Regions from separate parts of the Aquitalea aquatilis genome, predicted to be linked through region 2. Evidence: predicted binding sites of a transcription regulator. Region 2 holds the regulator's gene; each other region holds the start of a gene.
What was found. The regulator HrcA, encoded in region 2, represses chaperone genes, less so after heat shock. The targets are predictions, from matches to a motif close to ATTAGCACTCGNNNNNNNCGAGTGCTAAT.

Region 1 (9,523 bases), 760 kb from region 2:
TAGCAGCAGGCCGAGGAACATCAGCACGACATAACCAATCTGGTGACGCTTGACTTGTGTCGGCTCGCCGATGAAGACCAGGTAGTTGGTCAGGTCAGCCATACGCTTGTCAAACTCCACGGTATTGGCCTTGCCGTTTTCCAGCTTGGTCAGGCTACCTGCCTTGACCAGTTCGAGCTTGCGCTCTTCATGGCCAGCGGCGTTCTTCTCGGTCTTCAGCACCTGCTCGCCCTGCATTTCCCATAGCACGTGCGGCATGCCCACCTTGTCAAACATCAGGTTGTTCCAACCAGTAGGACGAGTCGGATCGCGATAGAAGCCGCGCAGATAGGCGTACAGGTAGTCGGCACCACGCGAACGCGCAATCAGCGACAGGTCCGGCGGAGCAGCACCCAGCCATACCTTGGCATCTTTCTTGTCCATGTTGACATTCATCTGGTCGCCGATCTTGGCACCATCCGGCAGCAAGTTGGCCTTGATCTGCTCTTCGGACAGGCCGATATCTTCCAGACGCTTGTAACGCATGGCACTGGCCGAGTGGCAGGACAGGCAGTAGTTGCTGAACAACTGTGCACCGCGCTGCAGACTTTCGGTGTCCTGAATGTCGATCGGGGCCTTTTCCAGCGTCGGGCCTTCATTGGCCAGAACGGTGCCGCTTACCGGCAACACCAGCGCCATGGCAGCGATCAGGTGGCGGATTTTGCTTTTCATATGTCCTTTCCCCTTGCTTACACGTTGGTGCCGAACAGATAGGCCGCGATGATCGTCACAGCCACCAGCACCAGGAACTGCAACTGGCGCTTGCCATTGGTCTCCGTCACGCGGGTCGGTACCGGTACCGAGCCGACATCGTTCTTGGTATAGAACGGCATACCCAGGAAGAAGGCAAAGTAGACGAAGGACAGAATTTGCGAAATCAGGGTACGACCAGCCGTCGGCGGCATGGCGCCCAGCATGCCCAGACCGATAAAGGCGATGATGAACAAGACCAGCATGAACTTGAACTTCGGACCGCGATAACGGATGGACTTGATCGGCGAACGATCCAGCCACGGCAGGAAGGCAATCACCACCACCGCAGCGCCCATGCCGATCACACCCCAAACCTGGGTACCCAGGAAGGACGGAATGGCACGCAGAATGGCGTAGAACGGGGTGAAGTACCATACCGGGGCGATATGCGGCGGGGTCTTCAGCGGGTCAGCCTGATCGAAGTTCGGATGCTCAAGGAAGTAGCCACCCATTTCCGGCAGGAAGAACACGATGGCGGAGAACACAATCAGGAACACAGCCACACCGAATACATCTTTCACGGTGTAGTAGGGATGGAAAGGAATGCCATCCAGCGGGATGCCCTTTTCGTCCTTCAGTTTCTTGATTTCAACGCCGTCAGGGTTGTTGGAACCCACTTCGTGCAGGGCAATCAGGTGAGCCACGACCAGTGCCAGCAGGACCAGCGGCACAGCGATCACGTGCAGGGCGAAGAAGCGGTTCAGCGTGGCATCAGATACCACGAAGTCACCACGAATCCACACCGACAGATCCGGGCCGATGACCGGAATGGAGCCGAACAGGTTCACAATCACCTGCGCACCCCAGAAGGACATCTGGCCCCAAGGCAGCAGATAACCCATGAAGGCCTCAGCCATCAGGCACAGGAAGATCAGGCAACCAAACACCCACACCAGTTCGCGCGGCTGCTTGTAGGAGCCGTAGATCAGGCCACGGAACATGTGCAGGTAAACCACCACGAAGAACATGGAGGCACCGGTGGAGTGCATGTAGCGGATGATCCAGCCACCTGCCACATCACGCATGATGTATTCCACCGAAGCGAACGCCACCGGAATGCCAGCACCGTTGAGGGTGCCATCCGGCTTGTAGTTCATGGTGAGGAAGATACCGGTCACGATCTGGATAACCAGCACCAGCATGGCCAGCGAGCCGAAGAAATACCAGAAATTGAAGTTCTTCGGTGCGTAGTACTCAGTAACGTGCTCTTTCAGCATCGACGACAGCGGGAAGCGGTCGTCAATCCAGTTCAGCAGCTTTTGTCCTTTGCTCATTTTTCCCCCTAAGCTTATTTGTCGTCGCCAATCAGCAGGCGGGTATCGGACAGATACTTATGCGGCGGGATTTCCAGGTTCTTTGGAGCCGGAACACCCTTGAATACGCGGGCAGCCAGGTCGAACTTGGAACCATGACACGGGCAGTAGAAGCCACCCAGCCATTCCGGGCCAAGATCGGCAGGTGCCAGATCAGGACGGAAGGTCGGCGAACAGCCCAGATGGGTACAGATACCCACGGCCACCAGCAGCTCAGGCTTGATGGAGCGGCCTTCGTTCTGGCAGTACTTGGGTTGTTGCTCTACTTCGGACTTGGGGTCCGCCAGCTTGGGGTCGTTCTTGGGCAGGTCAGCAATCTGCTGCTTGGTACGGGACAACAGCCATACCGGTTTGCCGCGCCACTCGACGTTGATCTTCTGGCCCGGCTCCAGCTTGCTGATATCCACCTCAACCGGTGCACCAGCCGCCTTTGCCCGTTCAGACGGGAAGAAACTCATCAGAAACGGCGTTGCCACCCCGGCAACGGCCACACCCCCAACAGCGCTGGTTGCTACCGTCAGAAACCGACGGCGCCCCGTATCGACTTGTTGTTCACTCATTACAGTCATCCTCAAACGTGGAAACCGAGCTCAAACTTCAAACCAGACGATTTTACCTGATTACCAGTAGGGACATGAAGCGCCTATGCAAATAAATTGAGCCCGGTTGGGTAGATTTGTCTAAACCGGATTGAAAAGATCGACAAATTCAACAGTTATGCCGGGTAAATGAGAAACCTTCTCGCCCAGTGCCTGTACGCCGTAGCGCTCTGTTACATGATGTCCGGCGGCGATGAAAGCCACGCCATACTCCTCGGCCAGATGGAAACATTGCTCCGAGACCTCGCCCGTGACAAAGGCATCAACCCCGAGCCGGATGGCCTCTTGAAAGAAGGACTGCGCCCCACCGGTACACCAGGCCAGCCGGCGTACTGGCCGCTCAGCCGGGCCCAGCAGCATCGCTTGCCGGCCCAGGCTAACGGAAATTTCCTCAGCCAGTTGCGCTGCAGTCGCGGCAGCCGGCCACCGGCCATGCCATAGCAAGCCCTGCTCACCGGCCTGGCCCTCGGCCTGCCAACCCAGCCGTCTGGCCAGGGTGGCGTTATTGCCCAACTCCAGATGCCCGTCCAGCGGTAAGTGATAAGCAATCAGGCTGATGTCATGCTGCAACAGTTTGGCCACTCGCGCACGCTTCATGCCAATCAGCCGGGCGTCTTCGCCCTTCCAGAAATAACCATGATGCACCAGAATGGCATCCGCCCGGCGGGCAATCGCCACATCAATCAGTGCTTGTGAGGCGGTCACACCCGTGATGATGTGCCGCACCTCTGCCCTGCCCTCGATTTGTAAACCATTGGGCGCGTAGTCCTGGTAGCGCCATGGCTCCAGCCATTCATCCATGCTGGCAAGCAGCTGCTGTAATTGCATCATGCATCCTTGCGAAATAGGCTGCTGCCTATTGTGCCAGAGAAGTCGGTCGCTCCCACCCTCGCACAGAAAAACAAAAAACCCCGCACAAGTGCGGGGTTTTTAGATTCAGCGAGGGCTGAAGCAGCTTACATCATGCCACCCATGCCACCCATGCCACCCATATCCGGCATGCCGCCAGCAGCCGGCTTGTCTTCCGGCAGTTCTGCGATCATGCAATCGGTAGTCAGCATCAGGCCAGCAACGGAAGCAGCGTGTTGCAGAGCAGAGCGGGTTACCTTGGCCGGATCCAGCACGCCCATTTCCAGCATGTCGCCGTATTCGCCGGTAGCTGCGTTGTAACCGAAGTTACCCTTGCCTTCCAGCACCTTGTTCACCACAACAGACGGCTCGTCGCCAGCGTTCTTGACGATCTGACGCAGCGGGGCTTCGATGGCCTTCAGTACGATCTTCACACCAGCGTCCTGATCGACGTTGTCGGTCTTCAGGCTGTCCAGAGTGGAGCGGGCACGCAGCAGAGCTACGCCACCACCAGCCACAACGCCTTCTTCTACAGCGGCGCGGGTAGCGTGCAGCGCGTCTTCAACGCGGGCCTTCTTCTCTTTCATTTCCACTTCAGTAGCGGCACCAACCTTGATCACGGCAACACCGCCGGCCAGTTTGGCCACGCGCTCTTGCAGTTTTTCGCGGTCGTAATCAGAAGAAGCTTCTTCGATCTGGCGACGGATCTCACCAACGCGAGCCTGGATGGCCTCAGCCTGACCAGCGCCGTCGATGATGATGGTGTTTTCCTTGCCCACTTCGATACGCTTGGCTTGGCCCAGCATGTCCAGAGTAGCCTTTTCCAGGGTCAGACCCAGCTCTTCGGCAATCACGGTACCGCCGGTCAGGATGGCGATATCCTGCAGCATGGCCTTGCGACGGTCGCCAAAGCCCGGAGCCTTGACTGCAACCACCTTCAGGATGCCACGAATGGTGTTGACCACCAGGGTAGCCAGCGCTTCGCCTTCAACATCTTCAGCGATGATCAGCAGCGGACGGCCGGACTTGGCTACTTGCTCCAGTACCGGCAGCAGGTCGCGTATATTGGAAACCTTCTTGTCGAACAGCAGAACAAACGGATTGTCCAGAGCGGCAATCTGCTTTTCCTGGTTGTTGATGAAGTACGGGGACAGGTAGCCGCGGTCAAACTGCATGCCTTCCACCACGTCCAGCTCGTTGTTCAGGCTCTTGCCGTCTTCAACGGTGATCACGCCTTCCTTGCCCACTTTTTCCATGGCGGTAGCGATGATTTCACCGATATCGGAATCGGAGTTGGCGGAGATGGAGCCAACCTGAGCGATTTCCTTGGTGGTGGCACACGGCTTGGCGATCTTGGCGATTTCACCAACCAGGGAGATCACAGCCTTGTCGATACCACGCTTCAGATCCATCGGGTTCATGCCGGCAGCAACGTACTTCATGCCTTCCTGCACGATAGCCTGAGCCAGTACGGTCGCAGTGGTGGTACCGTCGCCGGCCACGTCGGAAGTCTTGGAAGCCACTTCCTTCACCATCTGTGCGCCCATGTTTTCGAACTTGTCTTTCAGTTCGATTTCCTTGGCAACGGAAACGCCGTCCTTGGTGATGGTCGGCGCGCCAAAGGAGCGGTCCAGCACCACGTTGCGGCCTTTCGGGCCCAGAGTCACCTTGACAGCGTCAGCCAGAATATTGACGCCAATTACCATCTTGGCACGAGCGGAATCACCAAACTTTACGTCTTTTGCAGCCATTCTCAAATCTCCAGAATTCTATAGGGTCGTTTGAAGTCGGTATGGGTCGGAATTACTCGACGATGCCCATTACATCTTCCTCGCGCATCACGAGGACTTCATCACCGTCAACCTTGACGGACTGACCGGAGTACTTGCCGAAAATCACTTTATCGCCAACTTTCAGCTCCAGCGGACGGCGCTCGCCATTGTCCAGAACCTTGCCGTTACCGACAGCCAGCACCTCACCCATGTCGGGCTTTTCAGCGGCGGCCCCCGGCAGAACGATGCCGGAAGCAGTCTTTTCTTCAGCCTCAAGGCGCTTGATAACAACACGATCGTGCAGCGGACGAATTGCCATTGATCTCTCCTAAATACAAAGTGGCTGTTGAATGCAATGTGTACTGCCAGGATGGCAGCGCGGGGCAGGCTTTAGCACTCACCCCTGACGAGTGCTAATAATAGGGACGGGGTCGGGATGTTTCAAGAGGGGGACCGGCAAAAACTTGCCAGCCCCCCTGCTAACATCAGCTGAAAGTTCAGCGAGAGGAGTCGTCGCGCCGCAACACCATCCAGCGCGGAGTCTGGAAGCGGACGATCATGCGGTACAGACGAAGATAGGCCAGCACAAACAGCAAGGTCAGCAGCATCAGTAACCAGGTGCGATTCCAGAACAGCATGGCCGGCACCACCGAAAAAGAAGCGAGCACCCACAGATACGGTGAAGTCATGCTGTTGCGCTGGGTCAGATGACGGGCCTCTTTCGAGCCTACCATCCACAGCACCATGCGCTTATATATCATTTGATGCAGGTGCAAGGCATCTGGATAGCCCACCGCCCGGCCCTGCAAAAACTTGCGTCGATAAATAGAGAAAACCGTCTCGAATACCGGGTAAATCACACACAACAAGGGAAACCACGGCGACACGGCTGGATTACGCGCCACCAGCAGTACAGAAAGTTCAGCGATCATGAAGCCAATCAGATAAGCACCACCATCCCCGGCAAAAATCAACCCACGTGGAAAATTCCAGAATAAAAAGCCCAGAATGGCTCCCACCATGGCAAAACACACGCTCATCAACACAATGTCTTGCACCTTGAAGCAGACATAGGCGATGGCAAGAAAAATGAACACTGCCACCATACCCGATAGCCCGTTATAGCCGTCGATGATGTTAACGGCATGAGCCACTCCGCCCACGGCCACCATGGTCAATAGCAAGGATAGCCACCAGTAAGAAGCCAACAAATGATCCACACCCGGAATGGATAAGCGGGCCAGCCCGGCACCCAGCAGAAAATAGCCCAGCGCGGCCGCGACAAAAGTCGCCAGCAGACGTGGCAAGGGGCCGATTTTCTTGGTGAGGTCCTCAATGAAACCGGCCGCAAATGCCGGGAAAGCCGACAGCAACAACAGCAATACCCATACCGATGTATTCAGATAGCCTGACAGTGCGCAGCCAGCAATCAGGCCCAGCATGATGGGCAGGCCACCAATGCGCGGCACCGGCATGGCATGAAATTTCTGTACACCAGTGATATCTCCATCAGTGGAAAATCGAGCGTGCAGGTGAGCATAGCGGATCAACAGCAACGCCGAAAAAAATGAGACGAGCAACGCAAGCAAGAAAATCTGCAACATGGGGCATCAAGGCCTGAATGGAGATAAAAGCGGAATATACGGCTCAATGCAGTAAAGTCTCAAGGCTACGCGACGAGCAGATAACGATTCTGTCATATACTGTGGGCCTTGCCAGTGCAAAGTTGGCATGTACCAATTGTAAGCGACTTTACCATGGCCCTGTGCCAAGCAATAAACACTTAACTTTACTTGGAATTATCTTAACCTTACTTGGAATTATTACATGATATTGGTTACTGGCGGTGCCGGCTTCATCGGAGCCAACTTTGTTCTCGACTGGCTCAGCCAGCAAGACGAACCAGTCATCAACATTGACAAGCTGACTTACGCTGGCAATCTGCAAACCCTGTCCAGCCTGGAAAACGACCCGCGCCACCTGTTTGTACAGGGCGATATTGGCGACCGAGAGCTGGTCTGCCGACTGCTACAGCAGCACCAAGTTCGTGCAGTGATCAATTTCGCAGCGGAAAGCCATGTCGACCGTTCCATCCACGGCCCAGGTGACTTCATCCAGACCAATGTAGTGGGTACCTTCAACCTACTGGAGGCAGTGCGAGCTTACTGGAACACACTGGAAGGCGAAGCCAAGGCGACTTTCCGCTTCCTGCACGTATCCACTGACGAGGTGTACGGTACGCTGTCAGATAGCGATGCCCCCTTCAGCGAAACCAACCGCTACGAACCCAACAGCCCCTACTCGGCCAGCAAGGCTGCATCGGACCACCTGGTACGCGCCTGGCACCACACTTACGGCCTGCCAGTACTCACCACCAACTGCAGCAACAACTACGGCCCTTATCACTTCCCGGAAAAACTGATTCCGCTGGTCATCCTGAATGCGCTGGCCGGTAAGCCCTTGCCCATTTACGGTGATGGCCAGCAAATCCGCGACTGGCTGTATGTGAAAGACCATTGCAGCGCCATCCGCACCGTGCTGGCGCAAGGTCGCCTGGGTGAAACCTATAATGTTGGCGGCTGGAATGAAAAAGCCAATCTGGATGTAGTCAACAGCATCTGCAGCATTCTGGATGAACTGCGGCCCAAAACAGATGGCCGTGGCTACGCCGCGCAAATCACCTACGTCCAGGATCGTCCCGGCCATGATCGTCGCTACGCTATCGACGCGCGTAAGCTGCAACAGGAACTGGGCTGGAAACCGGCGGAAACGTTTGAAAGCGGCATCCGCAAAACCGTGCAGTGGTATCTGGACAATCAGGACTGGGTCGGCAATGTCACCAGCGGCAATTATCGCCAATGGCTGGAACAACATTACGGGAACAAGGCATGAGCCGCATCCTGATTACCGGCAGCAACGGCCAAGTCGGCTTCGAGCTACAACGCTCTCTGGCCATGCTGGGCGAGTGCATCTGCCTGAACCGCCAGCAGCTGGATCTGGCTAATACTGCACAGATTGCCAGCGTGCTGGATCACTACCAACCAGACATCATCGTCAATCCTGCCGCCTATACCGCGGTGGACAAGGCCGAAAGTGAAGCAGAACTGGCGCACCGCATCAATACCGCAGCGCCAGCAGCCATGGCAGAGTGGGCTGCTCGACACCATGTCCTGCTGCTGCACTATTCCACCGACTATGTATTTGATGGCAACAAGGTCGATAGCTATAAGGAAGACGATGCGACCAACCCACAGTCAGTCTATGGTTTGAGCAAATGGCAGGGCGAACAGGCCATCCGTGCCTGTGGTGCAAACCACATCATCCTGCGCACCAGTTGGGTGGTCGGTGCACATGGCAACAATTTCCTCAAAACCATCATGCGCCTGGCGCGCGAACGCGACAGCCTGAATGTGGTGGCCGACCAGATTGGCGCGCCCACACCCGCTGCGTTGATTGCCGACGTCAGCGCGCATATCATCAAACAGTGGCAAGCCAGCCAGGACAAGAAGCTGCTCGGCACCTATCACCTGGCCAGCAGCGGCAATACCAGCTGGCATGGTTATTCCGAACTCCTGCTTGCACTGGCGGAACGTTACGGTGTCGCACTGCAACTGAAGCCGGAAAACCTGCATGACATTCCGTCTTCAGCCTACCCCACGCCCGCAAAGCGCCCCAGCAACTCCAGACTGAATTGCAGTAAAATCGAACAAAATTTTGGCTTAACAATGCCAACATGGCAGTCCGGTGTGGAACAGGTGTTCCAGCAAATCTTCAATTCCTGATGCAGGACACATGCAGATGAAACGTAAAGGCATCATCCTGGCGGGGGGGAGTGGCACCCGCCTGTACCCCGCCACGCTGGCAGTTAGCAAACAACTGCTCCCCATCTACGACAAGCCGATGATCTACTACCCGCTCAGCACACTGATGCTGGCCGGGATTCGCGACATCCTGATCATCTCCACCCCGCAGGACACCCCGCGCTTTGAGCAGTTGCTGGGTGATGGTAGCCAGTGGGGCATCAGCCTGCAGTACGCGGTACAACCCAGTCCGGATGGCCTCGCACAGGCCTTCATCATTGGCGAAGACTTCCTGGCAGGCGCACCTTCGGCACTGGTACTGGGTGACAATATCTTCCACGGCCATGACTTCCGCAAACTGCTGAAAGCAGCCAACGCCAAAGAGCAAGGTGCCAGCG
Region 2 (9,523 bases):
GCGCGGCCACGCTGTCGGGCTGGGCATGGGCCGGATGGAAGGCCAGCATGCGCAGCAGGGTCATATTGAAGCCCGCGTGCTCATCTGGTGCCAGTGCCAGATCCTTGCGGCCATGAATGGCGATCTGATAGTAAAGCTGCACATCTTGCGGTGCGATCAGGCTGGCCAGTGCAAACAGCGCTTCGCGCTCTGGCTCGTCATCGGCAATGGCGGTGGGCACGGTCTGCGCCATGGCCAGTTGCTGCAGCAAGACGGCCATTTCGGCCAATACGCTGTCAAAACCGATACCGCGCTGTGCCAGCTGTTCGGCCTCGGCCATCAGACGCGGGCCATCACCTGCCGCCAGCGCATCCAGCAAGACAAACAGGTAGCGGCGATCCACCGCGCCCAGCATGGCGCGCACGCCCTCTTCCTTCACCTCGCCCATGCCATAGGCAATGGCCTGGTCCAGCAGCGACAGTGCATCGCGCATCGAGCCGGCGGCGGCACGGCCGAGCAAGGCCAGCGCGGCTGGTTCGAAGCTTTGCTGCTCCACTTCCAGCACATGCGCCAGATGGCCTGCCACCTGCTGTGGCGTCATATTGCGCAGCGAGAACTGCAGGCAACGCGACAATACCGTGACCGGCACTTTTTGCGGATCGGTGGTAGCCAGGATGAACTTGACGTGGGCCGGCGGCTCTTCCAGCGTCTTCAGCATGGCGTTGAAGGCACTCTTCGACAGCATGTGCACTTCGTCGATGATGTAGACCTTGAAGCGGCCAGAAGTGGGCGCGTACTGGGCGTTTTCCAGCACTTCGCGGATATTGTCGATGCCGGTATTGGAGGCGGCATCGATTTCCAGCAAGTCGACAAAGCGGCCGGCGTCGATCTGGCGGCAGGCGGAACACTCGCCGCAAGGCTCGGCGGTGGTGCCGGTTTCGCAGTTGAGGCTCTTGGCCAGAATGCGTGCGATGGTGGTCTTGCCCACCCCGCGCGTGCCGGTCAGCAGATAGGCGTGGTGCAGCCGCTCTTCATTCAGGGCATTGGAGAGGGCGCGCACCACATGCTCCTGACCGACCAGATCGGCAAAGCGTTTGGGGCGCCACTTGCGGGCAAGGACTTGATAGCTCATGGGGGCGGATTTTAATGGCAATTGGCCGGCAAGGCGACTCCTTTTGGCTGGAGCCGCCTGCCGGCTGGCCCGGCCTTACTGGGCCGGGGTCGGCTCGGCTGCCGTGGCGGCCGGCTGGGCCGCCTGCAGCGCCTGGGCATTCAGATAACGCAGGCGCAGTTCGGCGGCCAGTTCCTGTGCCACCTTGGCATACAAGGTGCTCTTGTTATAGCGGGTGATGACGTAGAAATTGTTCAGCCCCAGCCAGTACTCGGTAACACCCGGCGCGGTTTCCAGCGGCACCAGCACGGCGGGCACCTGGTCGGCCACCTGGGCCTGCGGCAACACGCCACGTGCCTTGAGTTCGCCCACCGTCAGGTGCAGATTGAATTTGTCGGCCACCAGCACACTGACATCCACGCCGGGTTGCACGGCTGCCGGCACGATCACGTCGTCGCCATGACGCCAGCCTTGCAGCTGGAAGTAATGCGCCACGCTGCCAATGGCATCGTCGACGTTGTTCCAGATATCGCGATGGCCGCTGCCATCAAAATCCACCGCCCATTTGCGGAAGCTGGACGGCATGAATTGCGGCAGGCCCATGGCCCCGGCGTAAGAGCCTTTCAGCGACAGCGGGTCGATGCGCTCTTCCTTGGCCAGCTTGAGGAATTCGGTCAGCTCGCCACGGAAATACTCGGCGCGGCGCGGGTAGTTGAAGGCGATGGTGGACAACGCATCCGCCAGACGGAAGCTACCGGTATTGCGACCATAATTGGTTTCGATGCCCAGAATGGCCACCACCATTTCCGGCGGCACGCCGTATACCTGCTCGGCACGCTGCAAGGCGGCGGCATGCTGCTGCCAGAAGGCCACGCCGCTCTTCAGCAGGCGCTCGTTATAAAAGCTGGAGCGGAACTGATACCACGGCCGCGAAGTGGAAGGCTTGTCGAGAATGGCGATGATATTGGGCTTGATTTCCACATTGGCAAACACCGCCTCCAGCTCCGGGCGATTGAACACGCCACTGGCGACCTGCTCGTCGATATAGCGCTGTACATCGGGGCGGGCCAGAAAAGCTGCATCGGCTTGCGCCAGGGAAGACATCACGCCGCCGGCAAGGGCGGCAGCCATCAACAATCGTTTCATCAGGGGGTTCCGTTTGGTGCCGTCGTGGCGGCTTAGTAGGAGAGCGCGCTGGAGACCAGTCTGGCGGTGATGTCCACGATGGGAATCACCCGCTCATAGGCCATGCGGGTGGGGCCGACCACACCCAGTGTACCGACCACCAGGCCGTTGATGCGATAAGGCGCAGTCACCACCGAACACTCGTCCAGCGTCATCACACCAGACTCTTCGCCGATGAAAATGTTCACACCCTGGGCTTCCTGGCCCTGGTTGAGCAGTTTCAACAGTTCGGTCTTGCGCTCGAAAGTGGCAAACAGCTCACGCAAGCGCGACAGGTCTTCCGACAGGTCGCGCACATTCAGCAGATTCATGCCGCCGGCAATCACCACCGCATCACTGGGGCTGCCCAGCGAACTCTGGCCAAAACGTACTGCGGCCGACATCAGCTCGGTGATATTGCCCTGCAGTTCGCGCAGTTCGGTAGCCACCAGGCTGGCAATGGCGCTCAGGCCCTGGCCGGCGTAATGCTGGCTGATGAAATTGCCGGCTTCGATCAGCTCGCTGGGGCTGTAATCGCGCTCGGTGGACAGCAAGTGGTTCTGCACATCGCCATCCAGCGTCACCAGAATCATCAGGATGCGCCGCTCGGACAGCCGCAGGAATTCGATCTGGCGGAAGGCCACGTCGGAACGCTGCGGCGTCACCACCACCCCGGCAAAATGAGTGAGGTCGGACAGCAGGGTGGACGCCGCCTGGGCAATGCGCTGCGGACTGTCCGGCTGCAGGCTGCTTTGCAGCTCGCGCATCGCCAGTTCTTCCAGCGGCTGGATGGTGAGCAGGTGATCGACAAACAGGCGATAGCCCTTGGCCGTGGGAATGCGTCCGGCCGAAGTGTGCGGCGAGGCAATCAGCCCCATGCCTTCCAGATCGGCCAGAATGTTGCGGATGGACGCGGACGACAGCTCCATGCCAGACAGCATGGACAGGGTTTTCGATCCCACCGGCTGACCATCGGCGATATAGCGTTCGATCAGCGTTTTCAGCAGACGTTGTGCGCGCTCGTTCATCATGCTCTCATTTTACCTGACCGGGCGATTCCGGCCAGCCTCTCCATCAATACCATGTTGCGCGTGTTGGCGTCATTTCAAGCTGCCATTCGCATTTGTCGGCTCTTGGCTTTGTGCGATAATCCCCCATCTATTGGTCCCACTACACGCAATTGGAGACAGCATGGCGTCAGAAGACAAGAGCCGCGCATTGGCGGCTGCCCTTGCCCAGATCGAAAAGCAGTTCGGCAAGGGGTCGATCATGCGGATGAGCGACAACCAGATCAATGAAAACCTGCAGGTGGTTTCCACCGGCTCGCTGGGCCTGGACCTGGCGCTGGGTATCGGCGGTCTGCCGCGTGGCCGTGTCGTGGAAATCTACGGCCCGGAATCTTCCGGTAAAACCACGCTGTGTCTGCAGGCCGTGGCCGAAGCACAGAAGCTGGGCGGCACCTGCGCCTATATCGATGCCGAAAACGCACTGGACCCGATCTACGCCCAGAAGCTGGGGGTAAAGGTGGAAGACCTGCTGATTTCCCAGCCGGATACCGGCGAGCAGGCACTGGAAATCTGCGACATGCTGGTCCGTTCCAGCGGCGTGGACGTGATCGTGATCGACTCGGTGGCTGCCCTGGTCCCCAAGGCGGAAATCGAAGGCGAAATGGGCGACAGCCACGTTGGCCTGCAAGCCCGCCTGATGAGCCAGGCCCTGCGCAAGCTGACCGCCAACATCAAGCGCACCAACACCCTGGTGATCTTCATCAACCAGATCCGCATGAAGATCGGCGTGATGTTCGGCAACCCGGAAACCACCACCGGTGGTAACGCGCTGAAGTTCTACGCCTCGGTGCGCCTGGACATCCGTCGCGTTGGCGGCATCAAGAAGGGTGACGAAGTCATCGGTAACGAGACCCGCGTCAAGGTCGTGAAAAACAAGGTATCGCCGCCGTTCCGCCAGGCTGATTTCGACATCCTGTACGGCGAAGGCATCAGCCGCGAAGGCGAAATCATCGAGCTGGGCGTCAAGCATGGCTTTGTTGACAAGTCCGGTGCCTGGTATGCCTATAACGGCCAGAAAATCGGCCAGGGCAAGGACAATACCCGCGAATGGCTGAAATCCAATCCGGCCATTGCCCAGGAAATCGAAGCCAAGATCCGTGACGCCGTCGGCATCAAGGTAGAAATTACCGAGAACGACGAAGAGCTGGCCGACGATACGCTGGACGTGTGAAACGCACCGGCTTGTCGATGGAAAAAAGCCTGAAGGCGCGAGCCGTCGATCTCCTGTCCCGCCGGGAATACACCCGGCGGGAACTGGAGCGGCGGCTCGCGCCGTTTGCCGAAAGCCCAGAGCAACTGGCCACCCTGCTGGACGAACTGGCCGAGCGTAACTGGCAGTCCGATAGCCGTTTTGCCCAGCAGTTTGCCGATATCAAGGGCCAGAAATACGGTAGCCGCCGCCTGCAACAGGAAATGCGCCAACGTGGTGTGGGCAAGGAAGACATCGCCCAGGTACTGGAAGATCGCGACGACCTGAGCCTGGCCCGCAGCCAGTGGGAAAGAAAATTCGGCAGCGTAGCCGACACCCCGCAGGAAAGAGCCCGCCAGATGCGCTTTCTGGCCGCGCGCGGCTTTGGCATGGACATCATCCGCAAGGTGATGGCAGGCAGCCCCATGGATGAAGATTTCCCGCCGGACAGCGCAGACTGAGCGCGGCCGGAGCCGAAGCCCTTGCCAGCCTTGTTGTGGCTTGACACAATCCAGCATGCTCAGCATCAGCCCCCACGCCGATGCCAACGAATTCAATCTCGACGAAAACGACATGAAAACCTCAGAAATTCGCCAGAAATTCCTGGATTTCTTCGCCTCCAAAGGCCACCAGGTAGTAGCTTCCAGTTCGCTGGTACCGTGGGAAGATCCCACCCTGCTGTTTACCAATGCCGGCATGAACCAGTTCAAGGACGTGTTCCTCGGCTTTGACAAGCGCCCTTACAGCCGCGCCACCACCAGCCAGAAATGCGTACGCGCCGGCGGCAAGCACAACGACCTGGAAAACGTCGGCTACACCGCGCGCCACCATACTTTCTTCGAAATGCTGGGCAACTTCAGCTTCGGCGACTACTTCAAGCGTGATGCCATCCACTTCGCCTGGGAATTCCTCACCGGCGAGCAATGGCTGGCGCTGCCCAAGGACAAGCTGATGGTGACGGTATACGCCACCGACGACGAAGCCTTTGATATCTGGAACAAGGAAATCGGCGTACCGGCCGACAAGATTGTCCGCATCGGCGACAACAAGGGCGCGCCCTACGCCTCGGACAACTTCTGGCAGATGGGCGACACCGGCCCCTGCGGCCCGTGTACCGAAATTTTCTACGATCACGGCGAGCACATCTGGGGCGGCCCTCCGGGAAGCCCGGAAGAAGACGGCGACCGCTTCATCGAAATCTGGAACAACGTGTTCATGCAGTTCAACCGCGACGAAACCGGCGCGATGAACCCGCTGCCCAAGCCGTCGGTGGATACCGGCATGGGCCTGGAGCGTATCTCGGCCGTACTGCAACACGTACATGCCAACTACGAGATCGACCTGTTCCAGAACCTGCTGAAAGCCGCTGCCCGTGAAACCGGCGTGCCCTTCAGCATGGACATCCCCTCGCTCAAGGTGATTGCCGACCACATCCGCGCCTGTTCCTTCCTGATTGCCGATGGCGTGATTCCGTCCAACGACGGCCGTGGCTATGTGCTACGTCGCATTATCCGCCGCGCCATCCGCCACGGTTACAAGCTGGGCCAGAAGGGTCTGTTCTTCCATAAGCTGGTGGCTGATCTGGCCGCTGAAATGGGCGATGCCTATCCGGAACTGCGTCAGAAACAGGCCGAGATCGAAGACAGCCTGCGCCAGGAAGAACTGCGCTTTGCCGAAACCCTGGACAAGGGCATGGCACTGCTGGAAACCGCACTGGCCGCCAACAGCAAGGTACTGGACGGCGAAACCGCCTTCAAACTGTACGACACCTTCGGCTTCCCGCTGGACCTGACCGCCGACATCTGCCGCGAACGCGAAGTGGAAGTGGATCAGGCCGGTTTTGACAAGGCGATGGAAGCCCAGCGCGAACGCGCCCGTGCTGCCTCGTCCTTCAAGATGGCCGGCAATGTCGACTATAGCGGTGCCGATACCGTGTTCAACGGCTACGAATCCACCAGCGTGGATGCCAAAGTGCTGGCGCTGTACAAGGGCAATGAAGCCGTACAGCAGCTGGAGGCCGGCGACGAAGGCATCGTGGTACTGGACAACACCGCCTTCTACGCCGAAGGCGGCGGTCAGGTGGGCGATGTCGGTGAAATCTCCGCTCAGGGCGGCGTCGCTGCACTGTTCGACGTGGCCGACACCCAGAAGGTGCAAGCCGCAGTATTCGGCCACAAGGGCCGTCTGGCACGCGGCAGCCTGAAGGTGGGCGACAGCGTGAGCGCCACCATCGACCTGCACCAGCGCGCGGCCACCGCACGCAACCACTCGGCTACCCACCTGCTGCATGCCGCGCTGCGCCATGTACTGGGTGAACACGTGGCCCAGAAGGGTTCACTGGTGAACCCGGAACGTGCCCGCTTCGACTTCGCCCACAACGAGCCGGTATCGGCTGAACAACTGGCGGAAGTGGAGCGCATCGTCAACCGCGTGGTCATCCATAACGTGGAAGTCAGCGTCGGCCACATGTCCTACGACGACGCCATCAAGGCCGGGGCGATTGCCCTGTTCGGCGAAAAGTACGGCGACACCGTGCGCGTACTGAAAATGGGCGACTTCTCCACCGAACTGTGCGGCGGTACTCACGTCAAGCGCACCGGTGACATCGGCCTGTTCAAGATCATTGCCGAAACCGGCGTGGCTGCTGGCGTGCGCCGTATCGAAGCCGTCACCGGCGAAGGTGCCGTGGCACTGGTACAGGCACAGGATGGCGAACTGAAAGCTGCCGCCGCCATCGCTCAGGCCCAGCCGGGCGAACTGCTGTCCAAGCTGGAAAAACTGCAGGCCGAACTGAAAGCCGCGCAGAAACAGGCGCAACAGCTGAAGGGCCAACTGGCACTGGGTCAGCTCGACCAGTTGCTGGCCAGCCAGCAGCAAAGCATCAAGGGCGTGGCTTGCCTGATCTGCAAGATCGAGGACATCGACGCCGCCACCCTGCGCGACATGAGCGACAAGGTGATGGACAAGCTGGAAAGCGGCCTGGCGCTGCTGTCCTGCGTGGCCGACGGCAAGGTCAGCCTGATTGCCCGCGTCTCGAAGGACCTGACCGGCAAGGTCAAGGCCGGCGAGCTGGTCAACCAGGTCGCCCTGCAAGTGGGTGGCAAGGGCGGTGGTCGTCCGGACATGGCACAAGCAGGCGGCACCCAGCCGGAAAACCTAGCAGCGGCGCTCGCCAGCCTGCCGGCCTGGCTGGACGGCAAGCTGTAAACAGCTGACTGTTAGCAAGGATAAAGCCGCGGGGGCATACCCTGCGGCTTTTGTCATTTGCAGCGTTTATACTTTGTTACAGACCGAACGCGGCGAACAATATAGCGCAGCGCCCCTGGGGCAAGCAGGCGCAACGCCGCGCCAGGTTTTTGTTAGCTCAAAATGAGCCATCACCGGAGAGCCTGATCATGACCAGCTGCCGCTCTACCCTTGCCCGGCTAGGCCACACGCTGCTGCTGGCGCTGTGCTTCTGTCTGCCTGGCGCTGCCGTGGCCGACGGCAAGCTGCTGGTGGTGACAGAAAACTCGTCCTGGCTCAGCACCATCGATGCCCAGGGCAATGTCGCCGGGCGCAATACCCAGCTGGTCAAAGACATTCTGGCGCACGCCGGGCTGAAGGCCGATATCCAGGTACTGCCCTGGGCCAGGGCCTATCGCATCGCCGCCACCCGTCCCAATACCCTGATCTACTCCATTGCCCGCACCAGCACACGCGAAAAGCAGTTTGTCTGGCTGGGGCCGCTTGGCCACATGCAGCGGGTTTTCTATCGGCTGAGCAGCGACACCACGGCGGAGCCCCAGTCGCTGGAGCAAGTGAAAAGCTGTTGCAAGGTCTGTGTTGGCAACCACGACGTGCAGGAAGAATTCCTGATCAAAGCCGGTTTCGTGCAAAACAGCCAGTTCCTCACCACCAATAGCCCACAGGAATGCCCGCGACTCTTGCTGAGCGGTGCCGCACAGCTGCTGATTGCCGATCCCGAGCAGCTACGCAGCCAGCTGGCACGTTTGAAAATGCCGGATGAGCAGTTCCAGCCCGTGCTGAACATGCCGCAAGGCGAGGAACTCTACCTGGCGGCCAACCCGCAAACCGACCCGGCCATCGTCCGGGCCATCACCGAGGCCATGCGCCAACTGAAAGCCCATTAGCCAGCTGCCGCAGCCCCTGCGGCAAGCTGCCAGCGCCCTGCATGCCAGCGGCAAAGCCACCCTGCGGGGCGCGGTGGGCCGCCGTGTCAGAAGTCCCTGATATTCAATGCACATTCCCTTTGGCCTGCAAAACTTATATTCCGATTGAATATTCAGCCTGCATTTCCGCCATCCTTGACTCATATCAAAACGATTTATATCGAAATGAAAATAATAAACACCTTCTCACAAGTATTGATGACGGCGGACAGCAGACTCTAGCCGGGTCGGGCCGCGTCAGCAGAATTGTCTGCCGGATTTCCCCTCTGACGGCAATTTTCACGCAAGGAACAGCCATGGCTCTGGTGCTTTACGATGATGGCAATCACAAATGCGTCGCCTTTACCGAACTGGTACAGGGTGAAGGCATCCAGTCCAACCAGTTTGCCATCATCGACAAGGGTGACGGCATGCTGCTGGACCCCGGTGGCAACCTCACCTACAAGCACCTGATCGCCGAACTGGCCGATTACTTCCTGCCCTCGCACACCCGCTATATTTTTGCCTCGCACCAGGACCCGGACATCATCGCCTCGGCCAATGGCTGGCTGCTGATCACCGATGCCCAGATCATCATCGCCCAGGAATGGGTGCGCTTTCTGCCGCACTTCTGTATTCGCGGCGTGACCGAAGGCCGGCTGATTCCCATTCCGCCGCGCGGCATGAATGTCACACTGGGCGAATCCACCCTCAAGGTGGTACCGGCGCACTATCTGCATACCGTCGGCTTCTTCCAGGTGTACGACCCCATCAGCAAAATCCTGTTCTCCGGCGACATCGGCGCTTCGCTGATGGATGGCCACGAAGCCGGCAAACCGGTAAGCGACTTCGACGCCCATCT
Region 3 (9,523 bases), 1.8 Mb from region 2:
AGCCTTTGCCGCAATTTGCTTCTGCCGGTTTCAATAGCGGTTTGTTTACCAATTGCCATAATCTGATTCTGCAATTGCTGGTGGAAATGGGACTGCCGATCACCTTGCTGGTGGTGGGTGGCTTTGCCTGGGTGATCTGGCCTTTCTTCAGCGAGCAGGCCGAGGCTGAGGGGATGCTGGCCTTGGGCTGCATGGCGGTCACCCTGATTCACTCCATGCTGGAGTACCCACTCTGGTATCTGTATTTCCTGGCGATGCTGGTGGTGTTTGCCTCGATGTCTCCTGCGCGTACCGGTCGCGCGGGCTGGATGCTGCGGGCGTGCTGGATGCTGGGCATGCTGTTCATCGGCTATATGTCGGTGGTGACCTGGTCTACCTATAACGAGCTGGTTGGGCTCTATACCCAGACGGATAACCCGGCGCGTGATGCCAAGCGACAGCAGCGGTTGGCCGAGATCATGGAGCAGCACCCGCTGTTTGCCTACCATGCACTGAGCACGCTGGATGACTATCTGGTTGCCGACAAGAACAATCTGACGCGCAAGTTGCAGTGGGAGGAGCGGCTGACAGCTTTCCGCCCTTACCCGGATGTGATGATGAAAAAGGCACAAATGCTGGCGCTGGCCGGACGCGAGGCGGAAGCCAAGGCGACGGTGAGCACGGCACTGGCCTCATTCCCGACTTATGCCAAGGATTATCTGGACGGTATTGATGAAGAAGTCCCGGCGTGGCAGCCGCTGCGCGAGATCGCACAGCAGGTGTTTGACCGCCTGCCAGCCAAGTATCGCGGTGGCGAAGGGGAATAAGCGGTCGCTGTAAAATTGAAAAGCCCGCGCTGAATGGCGCGGGCTTTTTTCATTGCAGTAGCAGGCAATCAGTTGTCGATAACGACGCCTTCGCTCAGCGCAGTTTTCATTTTGCCGAGTGCCTTGGCCTCGATCTGGCGGATGCGCTCGGCAGAAACCCCGAACTCTGCAGCCAGCTCGTGCAAGGTGGCGCCGCCATCATCGGCCAGCCAGCGGGCTTCGACAATGCGACGGCTGCGGGCATCCAGCGATGCCAGTGCGTATTCGATGCCTTCGGTTTGCAGATGGTCGAACGCTTTGCGTTCCAGCGCACGAGTCGGTTCGTGATGGGCGTCGGCCAGCCAGTCGATGGGGGCAAAACCTTCATCGTCGCCATCGTCGGCCATCAGCGCGATATCCTGCCCGCTCATGCGGGTTTCCATTTCACGCACTTCTTCCGGCTTCACGCCAAGGTCTTCGGCGATTTGCCGGGCTTCGTTTTCACTCAGCGCAGAAAAACTGCTCTTCATGCTGCGCAGATTGAAAAACAGCTTGCGCTGCGGCTTGGTGGTGGCAATGCGCACCAGGCGCCAGTTGCGCAGGATGAATTCGTGAATTTCAGCCTTGATCCAGTGCACGGCAAAGGAAAACAGGCGTACGCCACGGCCCGGCTCGAAGCGTTTTACCGCTTTCATCAGGCCGATATTGCCTTCCTGGATCAGGTCGGCCTGTTGCAGGCCGTAGCCGGCATAACCACGCGAAATCGATACGACAACGCGCAGATGTGACAGCACCATCTGGCGAGCGGCTTCCAGATCATTGTCTTGCTGGAAGCGGGTGGCCAGCTCGGTTTCCTGTTCGGGGGTCAGCATGGGAACACTGTTCACCGCCTGGATGTATTGCTCCAGGCTGCCGCTGGACGACGGAACGGGCAAGGCAAATGTTGTGGTCATCAGTGTAACTACCTCCTTGGGTAGTGCTATGTTAGCACTCGTATATTGAGAGTGCTAGCAAGCAAAGGTTCCAGCGTCAATGATTTTTCCTATCGGGCTGATAGCTTTTTCAGTGGAAAATCGCTGGGAATATTCTGCTGGTCGACATCGGCTGAATGTCACCATAAGCGACATTCAGCCAGAAGTGAAAGGGAATGATTGTTAACGAGGTTGAATCTGCCGCAGGTGATGGTCGGAAGCCAGGCGGGCGCCCAGCATCGCCAGCAGGGCGGAAATGGCCAGCACAACAAGCAACTCGACAACGCTGAGGCCGCGTAACTGCACGGCTTCGTTGTAAAGCTGGGCAAATTCGTGGATGGCGGGGTTGGCCGTCATTACCAGCCAGCTGGTCAGCCCCCATGCGGCCAGACCGGCAAGCAGGCCCTGCCACATGGCGTGGTACATGAAGGGGCGACGGATAAAGCTGTCCGGCGCGCCAATCAGCTTGGCCACTTCGATTTCATCGCGACGGGCCAGAATCTGCATCCGTACCGCATTGTGGGTGACCAGAACCAGGGCAATGCCCAGTGCCGCGCCGAGAAACCAGGTCAGCTGTTTGCCCATCTCCACCATGCCGTACAGGCGCTTGGCCCAGCGGGCATCGAACTGGGCGGTTTCCACCATGGGCAGGCCGGATAGTTCTTTTTGCAGCATTTCCAGTTCGTGGGGTTCCAGCGTCTTGGGGGTGACTACAAAGGCGTCTGGCAGCGGGTTGTCAGTCAGACCATCACTCAGTCCTGGCAGACCGTTGCGCTTTTCCAGATCGGACAGCGCCTGCTTCTTGCCGACGAAGCTGTAACTCTGAATGCGTGGGTGTTTGGTGAGGGTGCTGGAGACGGCGGCGAGGTCGGCTTCCTCGGCTGATTGCTCCATGAACAGGGTGATCTGTGGCGTGGCGGTGAGCCGGCCAGCCCATTCCTGGATGCTGCTTACCGTCAGATAAAGCGACAAGGGCAGGGCCAGCGCGATGGATAGCATCAACAAGGTGAGCAGGCTGCCGAACGGTTGGCGCAGGATCTTCACCAGCGCCTGTCTGGCGCTTTGCCAGTTCAGATAGAGAAAGTGTTTCATGCGGCGAACTGCCCTTCTTTCAACCGGATGATGCGACGTCCGTAGTCTTCCATCAGGGTTTCGTCATGGGCGGAAATCACCACGGTCACCCCAACCTGATGGAAGGATTTGAACAGCTCCATGATGTCCAGCGCGTAAGCGCGGTCGAGGTTGGCTGATGGTTCATCTGCCAGCAGCAGGCTGGGGCGGTGCACCACGGCGCGGGCAATGCACAAACGTTGCTGTTCGCCACCAGACAGGCGAATCGGCATGGATTTTTCTTTGGACAGCAGGCCAACCTTGTCCAGTGCGGCACGCACCCGGCGTGCGGCATCACGTCGATCGAAGCCGATGATGTCCAGCGGCAACATAACGTTATCGAAGACCGAGCGATCGAACAGCAGCTTGTGGTCCTGGAATACCATGCCGATATGCTGGCGCACATAGGGAATCTGACTGCTGCGCAGCTTGGACAGATTCTGGCCGCTGACAATCACGCTGCCGCTGCTGGCGCGCTCGATGCCAGCCACCAGCTTGAGTAAGGTAGATTTGCCGGCACCGGAATGGCCGGCCAAAAAAGCCATTTCACCAGTGTCGATGGTAAAGGAAAGATTCTTCAGGGCTTCGTTGCCACCGGGATAACGCTTGGTGACCTGGTCGAACTGAATCATGCGCTGCATTCCCCTTGATCCTGAGCTGCAGGCCAGCGTATTCGCCAGGGCCTGCCGGGTGAGGTGTCGCCGGCAAGCAATCACCGGCGCGGGTCTCTATAAAGTGTGTCGATCAGTCGAACAGGGCGTCGACATAATCCTTGCTGTTGAACGGGCGCAGATCGTCGATGCTTTCGCCCACACCGACAAACCGTAGCGGAATCGGCCGCTGCTTGGCAATGGCGGCAATCACACCACCCTTGGCGGTGCCATCCAGCTTGGTCAGAATCAGCCCGGTCAGGCCCAGGGCGTCATCGAATACCTTGACCTGGCTGATGGCGTTCTGGCCGATGTTGGCATCCAGCACCAGGATGATTTCATGTGGCGCATCCGGCAGCGCTTTCTGGATGACGCGCTTTACCTTTTTGATTTCTTCCATCAGATGCAGCTGGGTCGGCAGGCGCCCCGCCGTATCCGCCAGTACGATGTCGATGCCACGGGCGGTAGCCGCCTGGATGGCATCAAAGCACACGGCAGCAGCGTCGCCACCTTGCTGGGCAATTACGGTGACATTGTTACGTTCGCCCCAGGCCATCAGCTGTTCGCGCGCAGCTGCGCGGAAGGTATCGCCAGCAGCCAGCAGCACGCTCTTGCCTTGCTGCTGATAGTACTTGGCCAGCTTGCCAATCGAGGTGGTTTTCCCGGCACCATTCACCCCAGCCATCATGATGACAAAAGGCTTCTTGCCGCTGACATCCAGCGGCTTTTCCAGCGGGTGGATCAGATCATTGAGCGAATCCTTGAGTGCGCCTTTCAGCTCACTGCCGTCTTTCAGGCCCTTCAGGCTGACGCGCTCGCGCACATCCTGCAGCAGGTGCACCGTGGCATCCATGCCCATGTCGGCGGTCAGTAGTACGGTTTCCAGCTCTTCGTACAACTCCTCATCGATCTTGCCACCGCCAAACAGGCCAGCCAGCGATTTGCCCAGTTTGTCACGGGTTTTGGACAGACCAGTCTTGAGGCGTTCGGTCCAGCTCTGCTTGCGTGCCGGCGGTTCTGCTGCGGCACTGACGGGGGGAGGAGTCGGGTTCTCCGGCGCGGGTACGGGCGCCTCAGGGATGTCGGGTGTAGCAAGCGGTGTGGCTTGCAAGGTGGCGGGAGCCGCCGCCGGGATGTCTGCCGGCTGGCTGGCTAGGGGTTCTGCAGCCGGGGTTTCAACCGGCTTTGGCTTTTTCTTGAAGAAACTGAACATGCGTCTGCGTAGTCAACGGTAGGCGATAAATGGCTAAATTGTATCCTTAAATCAGCCACTGGGCAGAAACGATGGTGATGAAAGCCAAAGCCGGGCTGATTGGCCGTGGTGAAGGGCGTTGGCACTGTCGATTGGAGGAGGGCATTTAGCCTAACCAGCATGCCTATGCTGCTGCGCCCATGTCTGAAGGTGAAGGCAGGTCGCGGCTGCGGATGAGGTGAGTGGGTGAGTTTGCCAGTCACGTTGATTGGACGAGATGGTGTGCAAGCTGGGTGTTCTCAGGCTACGTCACCCGGCTAGGTGGCAAGCACCGTGTGCCACGGTGGTTTGTAATGGCATGGTTCCGCCGAAGCGGCATGCGCTGTTGATCAGGCTGATCAATCAAGCATTGTCATTGGGGCTATTTATCAAGCGATGGCTAATCGGCATGCAGAAACCGGGTGTGTGTGCTTTGCTACCCACACGTCTATATAGAGCATAGAGGATGTGCCTGGCGCAGGCAGATTGGTAATGGCGCTGATGGGGCATGTTGTGCTTGCCTGTGGCATGGCTACGCGGCGCTGTCTGCTTGTTGGTCCAGGGTCTTGTCTGGATACGCACTGTGACGGCGGGTGCGACACCTTTGAACGCCAATCTGCGTCAGATGCAGCATGCCGGACGGGAAACGGGTAAACTCTCGCCCTTGAGTTTTTAGCCCAAGCGTCATGAATCAACAGCGAAACAAAGTCCGAATCATCGGCGGCCAGTATCGTCGTCGCTTGCTGCCCTTTCCGGATGCCGAAGGTTTGCGCCCAACGCCGGACCGGGTGCGGGAGACGGTATTCAACTGGCTGGGTCAGGAATTGCACGGCAAGCGCTGTCTCGACCTGTTCGCCGGCAGCGGCGCCCTCGGTTTCGAAGCGGCCTCGCGCGCAGCGGCACGTGTGGTCATGGTGGAAAAGTCGCGCAAGGTAGCGGAATCGCTCAAGGCCAATCGCCAGTTGCTCGCGGCGCATGCCATCGACGTCGTCCCAATGGATGCCTTGCTGTACCTGAAAAGCTGTCGAGAGCAATTTGACATCATTTTCGTCGATCCGCCGTATGACTCCAGCTTGCTGCAGCAGGCATTGCCCTTGTTGCAGCCGTTGCTGGCTACTGACGGCGTATTGTATTTCGAAGCCAGGCACTGGCCGGAAAGTTTGCCAGGCTGGCAGATCCTGAAGCAGGACAAGGCCGGCATGGTGCATTACGCACTGGTCCGGCCTGCGACTGAAGAATCGCTGTAATACGTAGGCAGGTCGCCGCATAAGGATATAACGGGGCGAACTTGCGACCGTGCTGCACGGATGACAGAATCAATACTGTGAATACCTGAGGAAATTACTATGTCTCTCATGATTACCGACGAATGCATCAACTGCGACGTCTGTGAGCCGGAATGCCCGAACAATGCCATCTCGCAGGGTGAGGAGATCTATCAGATCGACCCCAGTCTGTGCACTCAGTGTGTAGGCCACTATGACGAGCCGCAGTGCCAGCAAGTCTGTCCGGTGGATTGCATCCCGCTGGATCCGGCCCATCCGGAAACCCAGGATGAGCTGCATGCTAAGTACCTGGTCATTTCCGGCAAAGCCTGATTGAAGCTAAGTGCTTGATGAAAAAGACAGAGCCCCGCAGTTTGCGGGGCTTTGTTCTTTTTCTGGCAAAAATAATGAAAAAAATTGCAGCACAGGTGTTGACGAGGGAAGTGGGTATCTATACTATTCGGGTCTCTCAGGGGGGGTTACCCCAGCGGTCAACGGGTCCGGACTGTAAATCCGGCGGCTCAGCCTTCGAAGGTTCGAATCCTTCTCCCCCCACCAGAATTTTTTACGTCTTGGCGGCGTGTAGTTTGAAGGCCGTATAGTTGTTGCAGGCGGGTGTAGCTCAATGGTAGAGCAGAAGCCTTCCAAGCTTACGACGAGGGTTCGATTCCCTTCACCCGCTCCAAGCGTTAATGCCTGTTAAAGGGCCCATGTAGCTCAGGGGTAGAGCACTCCCTTGGTAAGGGAGAGGTCGGCAGTTCAATTCTGCCCATGGGCACCACCCATTTGTTTGTAGTTATTCAAATCAGGAAATTTTGCCATGGCTAAGGAAAAGTTCGAGCGGACCAAACCGCACGTAAACGTCGGCACCATCGGTCACGTTGACCATGGTAAGACCACCCTGACCGCAGCGATCACCACCATTCTGTCGAAGAAGTTCGGTGGCGAAGCCAAGGACTACTCCCAGATCGACAGCGCGCCGGAAGAAAAGGCACGTGGTATTACCATTAATACCGCGCACGTAGAATACGAAACCGAAGCACGTCACTACGCTCACGTAGACTGCCCGGGTCACGCTGACTACGTTAAGAACATGATTACCGGTGCAGCCCAGATGGACGGTGCTATCCTGGTATGTTCCGCTGCTGACGGCCCGATGCCGCAAACTCGCGAACACATCCTGCTGTCCCGTCAGGTTGGCGTACCGTTCATCATCGTTTACCTGAACAAGGCTGACCTGGTTGACGACGCTGAGCTGCTGGAACTGGTTGAAATGGAAGTGCGCGATCTGCTGTCTTCCTATGACTTCCCGGGCGATGACACTCCGGTGGTAATCGGTTCGGCTCGTCTGGCACTGGAAGGCGACCAATCCGAAATGGGCGAACCGTCCATCTTTCGTCTGGCCGATGCTCTGGACTCCTACATCCCGACTCCGGAACGTGCAGTTGACAAGCCGTTCCTGCTGCCGATCGAAGACGTGTTCTCGATCTCCGGTCGCGGTACTGTAGTAACGGGTCGTGTAGAGCGTGGCATTGTTAAGGTTGGTGAAGAATTGGAAATCGTGGGCCTGAAGGCAACTGCGAAGACCACCTGCACCGGCGTTGAAATGTTCCGCAAGCTGTTGGACCAAGGTCAGGCTGGTGACAACGTAGGCGTACTGCTGCGTGGCACCAAGCGTGAAGACGTAGAGCGTGGCCAGGTTCTGGCCAAGCCGGGCACGATCACCCCGCACACCAAGTTCGCTGCTTCGGTATACGTACTGAGCAAGGACGAAGGCGGCCGTCACACCCCGTTCTTCGCTAACTACCGTCCGCAGTTCTACTTCCGTACTACCGACGTGACTGGTGCAGTAACTCTGTCCGAAGGCGTGGAAATGGTAATGCCGGGTGACAACGTAGAAATCACCGTAGAACTGATCGCTCCGATCGCTATGGAAGAAGGTCTGCGTTTCGCCATCCGTGAAGGCGGCCGTACTGTTGGCGCCGGCGTGGTAGCAAAAATTCTTGCTTGATTAATAGGTTTATAGGCCAGTAGCTCAATTGGTAGAGTATCGGTCTCCAAAACCGAGGGTTGGGGGTTCGAGACCCTCCTGGCCTGCCAATTAAGACCAGCCGGCGCTTTGCGCCGGTTGGTCTTTTGTCGCATACGCGCAGAGAACATTCCGCACATGGAAATGCAAGATAAACTCAAGCTGGCTTTGGCCGGTCTGTTGGTAGTGGCCGGTGTTGTTGGCTTCTACATGATTCCTGAAGACCAGGGCGTGTTGCGCGCGCTGGCATTCATTGCTGGCGTTGCGCTGGCGGCGGGTGCGGTTTGGTTGTCGCATCCGGGCAAGGATTTTGTTGCCTATGCCAATGACTCGCTGGTCGAGGCGCGCAAGGTTGTGTGGCCGACGCGCAAAGAAGCCATGCAAATGACCGGCATGGTTTTCGTCTTCGTTCTGGTATTGGCCCTGTTCATGTGGATGGTGGATTCGGGTCTGTCCTGGTTGTTTTACGATGTAATTCTTGGTCGAGGTAGATAATGGCAAAGCGCTGGTATGTTGTGCATGCTTATTCTGGTTTTGAGAAGAGTGTGCAGAAGGCGCTGCGTGAGCGCATCGAGCGTTCCGAGGTTGCTGACCTGTTCGGTCAGATCCTTGTTCCGGTCGAAGAGGTGGTGGACGTCAAGAACGGTCGCCGCTCCATTACCGAGCGCAAGTTCTTCCCCGGTTACGTGCTGGTCGAAATGGACATGACCGACGATACCTGGCACTTGGTGAAGAGCACTCCCAAGGTGACTGGTTTTGTTGGTGGTACGGCTAACCGCCCGGCGCCGATTTCCAAGAAGGAAGTCGAGGCCATCATGCAGCAGATGCAAGAGGGTGTGGAGAAGCCGAAGCCGAAGGTGCTGTTTGAAGTGGGTGAGAAGGTCCGTGTTATCGATGGTCCCTTCAATGACTTCAATGGCTCGGTGGATGAGGTTAATTACGAGCGCAACAAGTTGCGTGTGTCTGTGCAGATTTTTGGTCGCGACACGCCGGTTGAGCTTGAATTCAGTCAGGTAGAAAAGCTGTAATTCTGCTTGGCAGTTAGTTTGTAAGCGTATATACTCTTGCGCTTTCGTCCGGGAAGCGAGTGCACGCTCGCGCTATACCCATTTTAGGAGTTTTAAACGTGGCAAAGAAAATTGTCGGCTATGTAAAGCTGCAAGTGCCCGCTGGTAAGGCCAACCCGTCCCCTCCGATCGGTCCGGCCCTTGGTCAGCGTGGTCTGAACATCATGGAATTCTGCAAGGCGTTCAACGCCCAGACCCAAGGCATCGAGCCGGGCCTGCCGATTCCGGTTGTGATCACTGCTTATGCAGACAAGTCCTTCACCTTCATCATGAAGACGCCGCCGGCGACCATTCTGCTGAAGAAGGCTGCTGGTATCAAGTCCGGTTCCGCCAAGCCGCATACCGACAAGGTAGGCAAGGTAAGCCGTGCTCAGCTGGAAGAAATCGCCAAGACCAAGCAGCCGGATCTGACCGC

Region 1: groES (co-chaperone GroES) is a predicted target of HrcA. The motif match lies at 5,715-5,743, and genes of this name have one in related genera.
Region 3: rpoH (RNA polymerase sigma factor RpoH) is a predicted target of HrcA. The motif match lies at 1,769-1,797, and genes of this name have one in related genera.

The regions. Positions count from the first base shown of each region.
Region 1 covers NZ_CP039731.1:511,314-520,836, forward strand. The annotation lists gene FAZ30_RS02400 (cytochrome c1) at 1-711, opposite strand, end outside; gene FAZ30_RS02405 (cytochrome b) at 729-2,066, opposite strand; gene petA (ubiquinol-cytochrome c reductase iron-sulfur subunit) at 2,081-2,665, opposite strand; gene FAZ30_RS02415 (Nif3-like dinuclear metal center hexameric protein) at 2,786-3,535, opposite strand; gene groL (chaperonin GroEL) at 3,661-5,304, opposite strand; gene groES (co-chaperone GroES) at 5,357-5,644, opposite strand; gene FAZ30_RS02430 (MraY family glycosyltransferase) at 5,823-6,800, opposite strand; gene rfbB (dTDP-glucose 4,6-dehydratase) at 7,153-8,217, shown strand; gene rfbD (dTDP-4-dehydrorhamnose reductase) at 8,214-9,107, shown strand; gene rfbA (glucose-1-phosphate thymidylyltransferase RfbA) at 9,124-9,523, shown strand, end outside.
Region 2 covers NZ_CP039731.1:4,107,354-4,116,876, forward strand. The annotation lists gene dnaX (DNA polymerase III subunit gamma/tau) at 1-1,111, opposite strand, end outside; gene mltB (lytic murein transglycosylase B) at 1,187-2,236, opposite strand; gene hrcA (heat-inducible transcriptional repressor HrcA) at 2,269-3,285, opposite strand; gene recA (recombinase RecA) at 3,446-4,492, shown strand; gene recX (recombination regulator RecX) at 4,510-4,971, shown strand; gene alaS (alanine--tRNA ligase) at 5,084-7,717, shown strand; gene FAZ30_RS19115 (substrate-binding periplasmic protein) at 7,906-8,643, shown strand; gene FAZ30_RS19120 (oxygen-binding di-iron domain-containing protein) at 8,979-9,523, shown strand, end outside.
Region 3 covers NZ_CP039731.1:1,546,645-1,556,167, forward strand. The annotation lists gene FAZ30_RS07115 (PglL family O-oligosaccharyltransferase) at 1-806, shown strand, start outside; gene rpoH (RNA polymerase sigma factor RpoH) at 875-1,738, opposite strand; gene ftsX (permease-like cell division protein FtsX) at 1,940-2,848, opposite strand; gene ftsE (cell division ATP-binding protein FtsE) at 2,845-3,498, opposite strand; gene ftsY (signal recognition particle-docking protein FtsY) at 3,611-4,729, opposite strand; gene rsmD (16S rRNA (guanine(966)-N(2))-methyltransferase RsmD) at 5,434-5,994, shown strand; gene FAZ30_RS07145 (YfhL family 4Fe-4S dicluster ferredoxin) at 6,094-6,345, shown strand; tRNA gene FAZ30_RS07150 (tRNA-Tyr) at 6,485-6,570, shown strand; tRNA gene FAZ30_RS07155 (tRNA-Gly) at 6,624-6,697, shown strand; tRNA gene FAZ30_RS07160 (tRNA-Thr) at 6,719-6,793, shown strand; gene tuf (elongation factor Tu) at 6,833-8,023, shown strand; tRNA gene FAZ30_RS07170 (tRNA-Trp) at 8,037-8,112, shown strand; gene secE (preprotein translocase subunit SecE) at 8,180-8,536, shown strand; gene nusG (transcription termination/antitermination protein NusG) at 8,536-9,069, shown strand; gene rplK (50S ribosomal protein L11) at 9,168-9,523, shown strand, end outside.